DNA from 3 places in the Shewanella halifaxensis HAW-EB4 genome. Region 2 is predicted to be linked to each of the others. Evidence: riboswitches for the same ligand, from Rfam matches in the RefSeq annotation. Region 2 holds a riboswitch; each other region holds the start of a gene.
The links. Region 2 has a riboswitch for lysine ahead of SHAL_RS15220 (Na+/H+ antiporter NhaC family protein). Riboswitches for the same ligand answer to the same signal wherever they lie in the genome.
Positions count from the first base shown of each region.

Region 1: it holds a riboswitch for lysine, as region 2 does, so the genes downstream of both, lysC (lysine-sensitive aspartokinase 3) here and SHAL_RS15220 (Na+/H+ antiporter NhaC family protein) in region 2, are expected to answer to the same signal.
Region 3: it holds a riboswitch for lysine, as region 2 does, so the genes downstream of both, SHAL_RS17280 (Na+/H+ antiporter NhaC family protein) here and SHAL_RS15220 (Na+/H+ antiporter NhaC family protein) in region 2, are expected to answer to the same signal.

Region 1 is NC_010334.1:981,669-985,941, forward strand. It holds gene arcA (two-component system response regulator ArcA) at 352-1,068, opposite strand; gene SHAL_RS04030 (DUF3293 domain-containing protein) at 1,629-2,057, shown strand; lysine riboswitch at 2,159-2,341, shown strand; gene lysC (lysine-sensitive aspartokinase 3) at 2,486-3,871, shown strand; gene SHAL_RS04040 (succinylglutamate desuccinylase/aspartoacylase family protein) at 3,928-4,273, shown strand, end outside.
Region 2 is NC_010334.1:3,576,858-3,581,130, reverse strand. It holds gene SHAL_RS15230 (electron transfer flavoprotein subunit beta/FixA family protein) at 335-1,084, shown strand; gene SHAL_RS15225 (electron transfer flavoprotein subunit alpha/FixB family protein) at 1,084-2,007, shown strand; lysine riboswitch at 2,204-2,425, shown strand; gene SHAL_RS15220 (Na+/H+ antiporter NhaC family protein) at 2,505-4,085, shown strand.
Region 3 is NC_010334.1:4,071,415-4,075,687, forward strand. It holds gene SHAL_RS17275 (ribosome recycling factor family protein) at 1-316, opposite strand, end outside; gene SHAL_RS17280 (Na+/H+ antiporter NhaC family protein) at 567-2,150, opposite strand; lysine riboswitch at 2,232-2,405, opposite strand; gene SHAL_RS17285 (multiheme c-type cytochrome) at 2,689-4,273, opposite strand, start outside.

The sequences.
Region 1 (4,273 bases), 2.6 Mb from region 2:
GCCTTTTTTATTAAGGTTAATTTGAAATTAAATATCATTAATAACAACAAGGCTGGCTTGAATCGAAATCTGTATTTATATGCTTAGCCGTAGGGAAGTAGAGCGTAGAATTATATGAGACTCTATTGCTTTATAGGTATACATTTGAATGGTTTATCATTTCTTATGGCTGATAATTAGGTTTTATCCTAAGTGAATTTCAGTTTTACTTAAGTTTATACTCTAATTTAAGCATATATTAAATATGCATGTTAGAACAATAGTGTCGAAATTTAAGCATAAAAAAAGCCAGTCAATCGACTGGCTTTTTATTCACTGCAGCGCTAGCAGTACAGCTTGGGTAGCTTAGAATTAATCTTCTAAGCTACCGCAGAAACGGTAACCTTCACCGTGGATTGTTGCGATGATTTCTGGCGTATCTGGCAAGCTTTCGAAGTGCTTACGGATACGACGGATTGTTACGTCAACAGTACGGTCATGTGGCTTGAGCTCGCGGCCAGTCATCTTCATTAGAAGGTCTGCACGGCTTAGGATCTTGCCTGGGTTTTCAACAAAGTGAAGCATCGCGCGGAACTCACTGCGTGGTAGCTTGTATGACTCACCTTGTGGGCTTACTAGAGAGCGGCTGTTGATTTCAAGGCTCCAACCGTTGAAACGGTAGAACTCAACTGCGCTTTTCTCTTCTGAATCTGTACCTGTGCTATTAACGCGAGTTAATAGGTTACGAGCACGAATAGTCAATTCACGTGGGTTGAATGGCTTAGTGATATAATCATCAGCACCAATTTCAAGACCTAGAATCTTATCTACTTCGTTATCACGGCCCGTTAGGAAGATTAGACCGATATTATTAATTTCACGAAGTTCACGAGCTAGTAAAAGACCGTTTTTGCCTGGTAAGTTAATATCCATAACGACCAAGTTAACTTTGTTGTCTTGCATAGCCTTATGCATTTCAGCGCCGTCATTGGCTTCCGTTACCACATATCCTTCTGCTTCAAAAATACTTCTAAGTGTGTTTCTTGTTACTGCTTCATCTTCAACAATAAGAATGTGCGGGTTTTGCATATTAATTACCTAATCTCTGTCAATTCTAACCATGAGTATAATAATATTTATACTCCATCTAGTTATGCTGATAACTCACTGATACACGTAGGTGCTTTCAAATTTGGCTCGAAACAGCAACACACTGCATGATAAGCAAAGTATGGGTATCTCACATATGGAAAAACGTGAACTGTATAAACTTTGATTAACAATAGTAGGAAAAAGTTCCTTAACTACCGTTTTGTATGAAGTTTAAATGTTAAATCAAACATAGGCCACATTTGATACTGCTGTGTGGATTACTCTTCTATCTGTTTCAGATATGTGTAACAAAATGTGTTCGTTACATGTATCGAGGTGAGCCAATCAACAAGCCCATTGTACTCGTTTTAGGCATTTGTTAACAAATGAAATGTTAACAAAATTCCTCGACGATATGATTTAGATCACTTTTTGAAAACTATGCTGTTGATTATATTGAAATTGATAGAATTGCAAATAGTGATGCAGATCACACTGTTAGGAGGTGCTAACGAGTTTGCTATAATAATTCCACCTCAATTTGAGAAATTGTTAGTATGAATGACTCTATCGAAACGCTGTGGCGCTTTTATAAAGAAACTGAATTTCTGTTTACTCAAATATTATCTTCGCAATTATCGTTCGCTATTATCACCGCATATAACCCCTGTGGAGAGGTGCTAACGGCTTGCCAAAATGGTCTGCTTGACCGGAAACTTCAGCATGAAATACACAGATTAGGTCTTCCTTATCGCGCTATGATAGGTACCTCCCATGACAGAAAACATATGGAGAAGAGTTGGGCAGTTGTCATTGATAAGGCTCAAGCGGTTAAATTGGGTTGTCAGTTTAACCAAAATGCCATCTATTATGTTGAAGCGGACTGTTTACATTTGATTCCCTGTTTAGTAGCTAAGTTCGATGCTCACTTAGGTGCGTTCTCGCCACGGGTCAAGCTGCTGTTAGAATTTCCTGATATTGGTTAAAATAAAATCTATTTAGATTTCCGTTGACTTAATTGGTTATTTTTTGATATTTTTTACTCTGTTATTTTGTATACAAAGCAGATAATGCAGGTATACAAAATAACTACAGAAGAGGAGCGCTAACTAGGTAGTAAGTTGGAGGGGGCCAAACCCCAATGATGGCTTATGAGGGAGATTAGCGCCGAGATATTCATAGCCATTTGGTCGGGCTTGAATGTTGGTTGTTCAGGCTGAATCCTGTCGATTGTCACCAATGTTTTTTATGGTGGAGAGCTTCTGGTTGCGATCGCTGTTTCCCATCTTTTGGGGTGCAATCAATAGCACCAGGCTCTTCGGACGAAGTTAGTTCGGAGCTTTTTCATGTTAGTTATTCAAAATACCCATTTCTGTCTGTGTCAGTCATCTCTATTTTGCATGGAGGCTGTACTATGTTTATAGCATCAGAATCTCCAATATCAGTTTCTAAGTTAACGGTTGCTAAGTTCGGCGGCACTTCGGTTGCCGATTACGCTGCGATGCAGCGCTGCGCCGATATTATTATTGCTAACCCGCAAACACGGGTTGTGGTGGTGAGTGCATCGAGTGGCGTGACCAATCAGTTAGTCGCGCTCACTCAGGCTGAAATCAGTAGTGATGAGTCAAAGGCGCTGATCAAGAAGATCGCCTCAATTCAATATCAGATCCTCGATAAGCTCGGTAACCCCAGTGATGTGGCCGCAAAGATTGATCGCACTCTCAGCCATATCTCGGCTCTAGTGGAGCGACTAAAGCTGATCCGCAGCAAGGCTGTAATGGATGAGCTCTTATCTCAAGGTGAGATGTGCTCTTCAATATTCTTTGCCGCCGTATTGCGAGAGAAGGGGGCTAGCGCATCGGCTTTTGATGTGCGTCAAGTGCTTAGAACCGATAGCCATCATGGCCGCGCCGAACCACAAATCGAGCAAATTGCTGAGCTAGTGCAAACTAATCTTAAGCCTTTGCTCGCCGATCAGGTGATAGTGACTCAAGGTTTTGTTGGTGCCGATAGTGAAGGTAACACCACAACCCTTGGCCGTGGTGGTAGTGATTACTCTGCAGCATTGTTAGCCGAGGCGTTGCAAGCCTATGCCGTTGAGATCTGGACCGATGTGGCGGGTATATATACCACCGATCCTCGTCTCGCCCCGAATGCGAGTCCGATCGCCGAAATCAGCTTTAACGAAGCCGCCGAGATGGCGACGTTTGGTGCCAAGGTTCTACACCCGGCAACTATCTTACCTGCGGTGAGGCAAAAGATTCAGGTCTTCGTTGGCTCAAGCTGGGCACCTGAGCAGGGTGGCACCTGGATCCGCCATAAGGTTGAAAGCGAGCCTGTTTATCGTGCCGTCGCGGTGCGCCGAGATCAAACTCTACTCAATCTACACAGCTTGCAGATGCTACATGCGCAAGGCTTTCTCGCCGAGACGTTTGCCACGCTTGCACGGCATAAGATCAGTGTCGATTTGATCACCACCTCCGAGGTTAACGTGGCACTGACATTAGATAAAACCGGGTCAGATTCTAGCGGCCAAGGATTATTGAGTGAGGCACTGCTGCAAGAGTTATCACAACACTGTCGGGTGCGCGTCGAAGATGGCTTAGCCTTAGTGGCGGTGATAGGTAACAACATCGCCTCGACCGCTGGCGTGTGCCGAAGAGTGTTTGAAGTACTGGAGACCTATAATGTACGCATGATCTGTCAAGGCGCGAGCCCACATAATTTGTGTATTCTGGTGGATGAATCAGAGGCGGCCAATGTTATTCGCGCCCTGCATGAAAACCTGTTTGAAGCCTAGATAACAGATAACAGATAACTGCTAACAGATAGAGATGAAAGGTAACCGAGTCATTGATGAAATTTACCCAATCGAGCCTAAAGGTAGGTGAGTTGGCTACGGGGCAGGAGCTTAATGTTCCTGTTTACCGACTTCCTGCACAGGACCTTAGTGCGCCGAGCGTATTTATTCAGGCCAATGTGCATGGCGCCGAGGTGCAAGGTAACGCGGTGATTTTTCAGTTGATGAAGCAGCTGGAGACGATGGATGTTAAGGGGGAAGTGACGTTACTTCCCTTGGCTAACCCGTTAGGGATTAATCAAAAAAGTGGTGAGTTCACCCTTGGGCGTTTCGATCCTATCACTGGGGTTAACTGGAACAGAGAATATCTAGATCACAAACTCGATGTCGCCAGTTGGTATC
Region 2 (4,273 bases):
CCAATTAAGAATAAGGTGGGGAATAACGCTGTTGGGATAATGATAGAAACTATTTGGCTGAGGATCAAATATTATTTTTGAATTATTTATATCGTTAATTAAAGTTAATATGAGTAATGGAAGTAATATAAGCGGTTAATAAATGTTTTATGCCTGTTTAATTCAAGCAAATGTGATGTAGTGTCAAGCTGGGTGAACAGGTGTTTGAAACTCGGTTGACGTTAACGTTAACAGCACGTAAAGTGGCTTTAATTTCGGTAATCGTAGTTGGGCATTATATTGCTGCTAGGTTACTTAATTTCGATCATTATAAGAGACGTAAGAAGGAAGCCCTATGAAAGTATTGGTGCCAGTTAAACGTGTCGTCGATGCCAACGTAAAAGTCAGGGTTAATGCTGACAATACAGGCGTTGATACCGCAAACCTAAAAATGGCGATTAACCCTTTTTGTGAGATTGCCGTTGAAGAAGCCGTTCGTTTAAAGGAAGCAGGAAGCGCCTCTGAAATAGTCGTATTAAGCGTTGGACCTAAAGCCTCGCAGGAGCAGCTAAGAACTGCACTTGCATTAGGAGCCGATCGCGCAATCCATATCGAAACCGATGAAGACCTTGTTCCGCTATCAATTGCTAAGCTTATTCATGCTGTACAGCAAAAAGAGCAAGCTCAGTTAGTTATTCTTGGTAAGCAGTCAATTGATGGTGATAACAATCAAACCGGCCAAATGCTCGCCGCTATCGCTAAGATGCCTCAGGCAACATTTGCCTCTGAAGTTAAGTTCGATGGCGATAAACTTGTAGTGACTCGTGAAATTGACGGCGGCCTACAAACCGTTAATTTGTCGTTGCCAGCAGTCGTGACTGCGGACCTTCGTTTAAACGAGCCGCGTTATGCCAAGCTGCCCAACATTATGAAAGCTAAGCGCAAGCCGCTTGAGACGTTTACCCCTGCGGATTTTGACGTCACACTTAAATCTCATCAGACAATTATTAAAGTGACACCACCAGCCCAGCGCAGTGGTGGTGTGATGGTAGCGTCTGTAGAAGAGTTGGTTGAAAAGTTAAAGAATGAAGCGAAGGTGATCTAATGGCAATTTTAGTATTAGCAGAACACGATAACGCCAGTCTAAAACTGGATACCGCTAAGGTCGTTGCATGTGCCGAAGCCATCGGTGGGGATATAGACCTATTAGTTATCGGTCATAACTGTGGTTCAGTGGCAAGCGAAGCTCAAAAACTCAGTGGTGTACGTAATGTCTTAGTGGCAGACGCGCCAGCATACGCGAATCATCTGGCTGATAGTGTATCTGAGTTGATGCTGGAAATTGCATCCGATTACCAACATATTCTTGCCGCAGCTTCAAGCTTTGGTAAAGACGTCTTACCTCGCGTAGCAGCACTTTTAGATGTGTCTCAGCTTTCAGAAGTGATTGAGGTCGTCAGCAGTGACACATTCGTTCGCCCTATATACGCGGGTAACGGTTTAGCGACAGTGCAGAGCTTAGATGATAAAAAAGTGATGACAGTGCGTTCTAGTGCGTTTGATGCAGTAGCAGCAGACGGTAGTGCAGCACTAGTGACGCTTTCGCAAGCGTTTAGCTCACAGGTTGAGTTTGTTGCTCAAAGCCTGACTGAATCAGAGCGTCCTGAGCTGGGTAGTGCATCAGTTGTAGTCGCTGGCGGTCGTGCTTTAGGCAATTGCGAGAACTTCGCTATGTTAGAGCAACTTGCTGACAAGCTTGATGGTGCGGTTGGTGCATCTCGTGCAGCGGTTGATGCAGGCTTTGTAGCAAATGATTTACAAGTGGGTCAAACGGGTAAAATAGTTGCGCCTGACTTATATATTGCCGTCGGTATTTCGGGCGCGATTCAGCACCTTGCTGGTATGAAAGACTCAAAGGTGATTGTGGCCATCAACAAAGATCCTGAAGCGCCGATTTTCCAGATAGCAGATTACGGTCTTGAAGCCGATCTATTTGAAGCGGTACCAGAATTATTAGCCAAGCTTTAATGTAACCCTTAAAGCCAGAACAACGCTTACACAGTGTGGAAATGTTATGCACTGATAGTTGAGTTGTTAATGGCTATAAGTTGCATTTGGTATTATTGGTGATCTGTGTCACGATAAGCGGCTTTAGGGTAGCATCCCTAAAGCCGCTTATGTTTTTATGTCTGTCACGCTTTTTGAGCTAGGCTTAAATTGCGTCCTGAGAAGTAGAGGTGCATTAAATATGAGTATCGATAAGTAGGGTGATGCCGCTGAGCTATCGAGAAAGGATTTAATGCCGAAGTGACATAGCATATCGGGGCTAGTTGCTGGGGCTGTGACCAAATAGGGACAGCACTGCCATAGTATTTCTTATCTGGAAGATAAGAATTTTTATATTAATGACGAACCATTAATATGGCTATGGAGCGCTACTGATAGGACAGGTGTAATCAGATATCTATTGCTATATCCCACCAGTTCAGTCGGCCTCCATTCGTATTTAGCGAAGAAATAAAAAAATGACAATTATAAGCTATGCCGATTCGGCTCTATCGCTGCTGCCTCCGGTAGTTGCAATCGTACTGGCGATGTTAACGCGTCGTGTCTTACTCTCTTTGGGGCTAGGGATTTTATTGGGAGCGCTACTGCTTACCGATTTCTCTGCACTGCAAACGGGTCAATACTTAAGTGATAAGGTATTAAGTCTCGTATGGGATGATGGTGCTTTTAATAGCTGGAATCTTTATATTCTAGGTTTTCTAGTATTGCTCGGCATGATCACTGCGCTGATCACCGTGAGTGGCTCAGCTAGAGCCTTTGCCGATTGGGCTCGTTCTCATATCCGCAATAAACGTGATGCTAAACTGCTGACGATGTTCCTAGGTTGTGTGGTGTTTATTGATGACTACTTCAACAGTTTAGTTGTTGGTAGTGTTGCAAGACCACTGACCGACCGTTACTACATCTCTCGTTGTAAGTTAGCTTACTTGCTGGACTCGACTGCTGCGCCTATCTGCGTGATCTCACCAGTTTCAAGCTGGGGTGCCTATATCATCGCCTTGATTGGTGGCATTTTAACGGCGCACGGTTTTGCCGATACAGGGCATCTGAGCATATTCGTGCAGATGATCCCAATGAACTTCTATGCGATTTTTGCACTCTTGCTGCTACTTTGTGTTGCCTTGATGGGATTAGATGTTGGCCCTATGCGTCAACAAGAGTTAAATGCGCAGAAAGGACATCTTTATGACGAATCTAAAGGTTTACCACCTGGAGCGAATTCAGGCCTACCTGAAGCCGATACTGGCAAGATCATGGGCTTATTCCTACCTATCGCGGTATTAGTGTTTGCGACTTTTTACTTTATGGTTAGCAGCGGCAGCGATGTTCTAACCGCTAAAGGCTTAGAATTTAGCTTGATTGGTGCATTCGAAAATACCGATGTCGGTTCATCGCTGTTCTTCGGTGCGTTAATAGGTTTAGCGGTAACACTTGCTTTAGTCATTTACCAAGGCGTGGCTAAGCCAATGATCGCTAAAGGCCTGTTTGAAGGTGCGAAGTCTATGCTACCTGCCATCTATATCTTGCTGTTTGCATGGACGATTGCGGGTGTAATTGGTCAGCTTGAAACGGGTAAATATATGGCGAGCCTAGCTACAGGCAATATTCCATTTGCTATGCTTCCAGCGGTACTATTTGTGCTAGCGGGTCTAACGGCATTTTCAACCGGCACGAGCTGGGGTACCTTTGGTATCATGTTGCCGATTGCTGCCGATATGGCGATGGGTAGCCACACGGGAATGATGTTACCTATGTTGGCAGCGGTATTGGCTGGTGCGGTATTTGGCGATCACTGCTCGCCAATCTCCGATACTACAATCTTGTCGTCGACGGGTGCCAACTGTCACCATATTGACCACGTGATGACACAGCTACCTTATGCGTTAATCGTTGCGGGTATTAGCTTAGTCGGTTACATCGTACTTGGCTTTACTGAGTCTGTGATGGCTGGTTTGGTTGCCTGTAGCGTGTTGTTTGTGATCAGCATTATAGCACTGCGTATTAAGGCGTGTTCGCCAGACAGCCAGTGTAAGCAATAGCGTAAACAGTTTAGGCCATAATATCGGCAATGATGATTGGAATTTGATGGAGTAATCCATTTGACATAGAAAATCATTCGATAAAAAAATCCGCTCTATTAAGAGCGGATTTTTTGTTTTCAGGTCATGCAATTCAGGCCATGGCTTAGCGCTTTGTACTCATCTCACTGTTCAATGACAGTAATACG
Region 3 (4,273 bases), 490 kb from region 2:
TGGGTTCTTGCTTGATCAAACGGATTAACTTTGCCGCTAACGGCTCCAACTTATCCCCATGCGCTAGCAGCGCTGTATCAATTTTTCGGATAAGGTAGGTAAACTCACTACCTCCAGTGTTTAATTGCACCGCTTTTAACTGCTGACTAAAAGCTTGGATCTGCATTGCATCACCCGTTAAGCCCCAATTTCTCGAACGACGCACACGCTTAAGCTCACAGGTAAATTGCTGAGCAACAGCTTGCGCTTGCTTTACCGCTTCACGGCCGATTCGGTGAATGAGTGAGGGAAGCGAGATGGTGATCTCTTGTTTCATAGAGGTGCTTGGGTCATAGGTTCTAGGTTCTAGCTTTTAGCTTTTAGCTTTTAGCTAATCGCTCTATTTTTTCAGCCTCAGCTAAAAAACTCAAGCCATGCAAACTGGGAAAGCGCCGAAAGTAAACCATCTACCTTGTGAAATAGATGGTTTAGCCTGACAATAGAAAAGGCCCATAGGGGCCTCTTCTTGAGTTAACTTATCGGATTAACTTATCAAGTTAAGCCTTTGAAATATCGCCATGGTACGACTATGCGCTAGCTAATGCCATTTGCTGTCTTTTATGACGGCGAAGATGGAATGCACAGTTCGCAAGGAACCAAAGTGCACTCACCGCGATACCGGCAAGGGTTGAGCCAGTAATACCCATTGCGAGATAACCTAGGAAGGCACCAAAGGCAACCGTGATGGCATAGGGCAGCTGGGTCATAACATGATCCATATGGTGACAGCTCGCGCCCGTCGCCGATAGGATACTAGTACTCGAGATAGGTGAGCTATGGTCGCCAAATACAGATCCAGCTAATACCGCTGCAAGCATAGGCAACAATAGGCTTGCATCACTGGCGATAGCGATATCACCTGCCAGTGGCAACATGATGCCGAACGTGCCCCAGCTAGTGCCGGTCGCAAATGACATTCCGCATGCAAGAACAAACACTAAAGCAGGTAAAAGCTGAACCGGAATACTGCTCTTAGTCAATGCAGCGAGGTATTGTCCAGTCTGCATATCGCTCACTACTGTGCCAATCGTCCAAGCAAACAGCAGGATAATAATCGCTGGCATCATCGCCTGCACACCTTGTGGCGCTGCAGATAACCATGTTTTGGCAGGCAACTTTAATCGCAGTGCTAACACAATAGAGACGGCAAGACTACATAGTGCAGCGTACACCAAGGACGACCCCACATCGGTATGCTCAAGAGAACCGATCAAGCTAAATGCCTGCCCCTTAGCCGAAAGGGCTTCGGCGCCGCTCCATACCATGAAGAAGATGCTCGACAGCGTTAAGGTTGCGATAGGCAAGACCATATCAATCATACCGCCTTTGCCTTGTCCCTCGGTGGTGATCTCAAGCCCTTTAGGACGTCCCTTAGACTCATCCCACAGCTTGCCTTCTTGTGCCCAGCGCTCATGTTGACGCATAGGACCAATATCGAGCTGAAAGGCGATAACCACTAATACCATTAACAGGGTAAACACCGCGTAAAGGTTCATCGGGATCATCTGCACAAACATGGCAATCGGGCTGATATCGGTAATACCATTGGTCACCAAAATACCGCCGAGGATGGCAATGATAAACGCCCCCCAAGAGGAAATTGGCATGATGACGCACACAGGGGCGGCGGTTGAGTCCAGCAGATAAGCCAGCTTTGCCCGTGAGATCTGGAACCTATCTGTTACTGGACGGCAGATGGGGCCCACAGACAAACTGTGGAAAAAGTCATCGATGAAGAAGGCAAAGACCATTAAGCCAGTTAACATATTGGCACTGCGGCGGTCTTTACAACGGCGTACTCCCCACTCAGCAAAAGCCTTCGTCGCCCCCGTAGCTGTCATCAGGCTGATCAAACCACCGAGCAGCAACATAAACAACAGCATATTGACGTTACCGCTATTGATAGCGCCATCACTCCAAAAGATACCTGAGACGATATTGAACAGGTACTGCAATGCACTCAGCGGATTGTAGTTACTTAGCAGTATGGCACCAGCAAGAATACCGATCCCTAAGGATAACAGTACACGACGAGTCGTAATGGCGAGGATAACGGCTAACAGTGGCGGTACCACCGACAGCAGGGAATCGGAATATTGAACTAAACTCATGATCTCGTAACACCTATTATTTAGGTGGAGATCTACCAAAAGGATAGAGAAACAGATTTCAATCGAAATAATACTTCTTACCCCTCTAATAGCGCTCCATAGACAACATAACTATGGCAGTCCTGCATCTGTTAAATGCAGACCCAGCGATTGTTGATGACGCAACAATAACTTCGGCGCTGTCTCCTTTCCCCAGATGTCTTAGGTGTCACCCTCTATCTGGATACTTTTAGGCAGCGCGCCTCTACTCAAAGGATTAAGGCTAGATAATACCCATAGATTTGTGAGTTGCAAGAAAATTTATTCAAACATTGCCAATGAAAATACCAATTAGTATAAAGAATCCCCCGACCGAAGTTTGTGGTTTAGGGCTAAAAGTAAAAAGGCCCCGAAGGGCCTTGGATGTGCGTCAAATTTATCTATCAATAACAGCTGTTAAACTCAAGCCCCACCTTTGGACAGCCTGCAGGGATGCCAACATAAAGGTTGGGATAATCAAACACCTACCTGACTTAGCAGCTTCCTGACACGAGTCAATCTAACGCTCAAACACGTGGTATTTCTCGATGCCAAATGTTTTACCAGTGGCGTGACAGGTCGCACAAGACTCCGATGTTGGCAGTGTGTACCACTCGCCATCATCACCAGCACCTTTCTCGGCACTTAGCTCACCACCGTTTTGAATCATGTGGTTTAGGGCTTGTTCGCTATCATGACAAGCATAACAGTTAGCTAATACCGGGCTAGACATCTTGGTGGTATCGCCAGCGTGATAAGCTTGAGAACGAATATACTGATTTGGTACCGCATAGAGATCGATGCCATCGGCGTGACATGCGACGCAGTTTTCAGCATTGAGCTTATCCGCTGAGTTAGCAACGCCTTCTGCATCATTTACCGCGTTGCCTTTACCCCAATGCATGCTGTGAACCATTGGACCAAATCCAGGTGCTGACATTTTTGACTTGCGGTCTTGGCCATTGTTATGACATGCAACACAATCTATGCCACCTTCTTGATAGCTACCATTCTTATGATAGTTACTCTCACTGTTATGACAGCTAGTACAGCTATCATTGGTGACAGCAAGGCGACGCTCATACTTACCTTCAGGCGTAAATGTTGGCACTGTGACCGCAGGATCATAAATGTCGGTCGAAACTACATCAGAGTATGACGTTAATGTCACGCCGGTATAGCCCGCATTTTCAACATCGCCCAAGGCAAAGGTCAATCGGGAACTCGCCGCTAGATTTGAGTTTGCAAAACCCTCTACAAGATCAGGGTAACAGACTGAACGCGTACCATCTTCACGCTCAACATATTGATGAGCACCATAGGCATTGGCTCTACCCACGATAGTATTGTGCTTACTGTCATAGCCATGAATATAGCCACCAGCATAACTTAAGGTCTCGCCATATAAATTGGCAATATTAAGCTGAGTCTGTGTCTCACCTTCGATTTTAAACAACTTCAGATCGGTACACACTGCCCCACTCGGCTTATCTGTCCATGCCACATCCTTGTCCCAGTATGGAGCCGATAGAGTTGTAGTATGTGAATCACGGGTCTGTTGACGCTCTAAAATCCCTGATTTAGTCGCGTGGATAGCGCGTACATCGACATCATCGGCAAAAGCGGCAATCTTATCGTTCACAGTGGCGCCCGATGCGTGACAATCGACGCAACCATTGCCTGCAATACTAGTATTCATTACTGGTTCAGCGTGGCAGGTATAGCAGTTAGTCACTTGGAAATCACGTTCGAATGATTGATGATTAATGTGACCTATTTTTTGCAGAGTGTTTTTCGCATAGCCGCCATTTTCCTCATTTCTTGAGATATTGCCATGACAGACCATACAACCTGCAACGAAGTCGACCTTACCTTCTAAATCGATAGCCGTATAGCTAGGGTGAGGGAAATCAGAGGTGGCGTAGTCCACATGGCAGGTATAGCAGGTTCCAGTGGTTGTGGTATGCAACGCATCAGGTTTGTCGACGATTAATGCCATACTGCGTGCAATTGACACCGTGTCATCAACTTTAGCTCCCCCGACGCGTAACCAGACAATCCCGACGTCACCCGCCTTCACATGTTCCATCGGCATAACAAAGCTA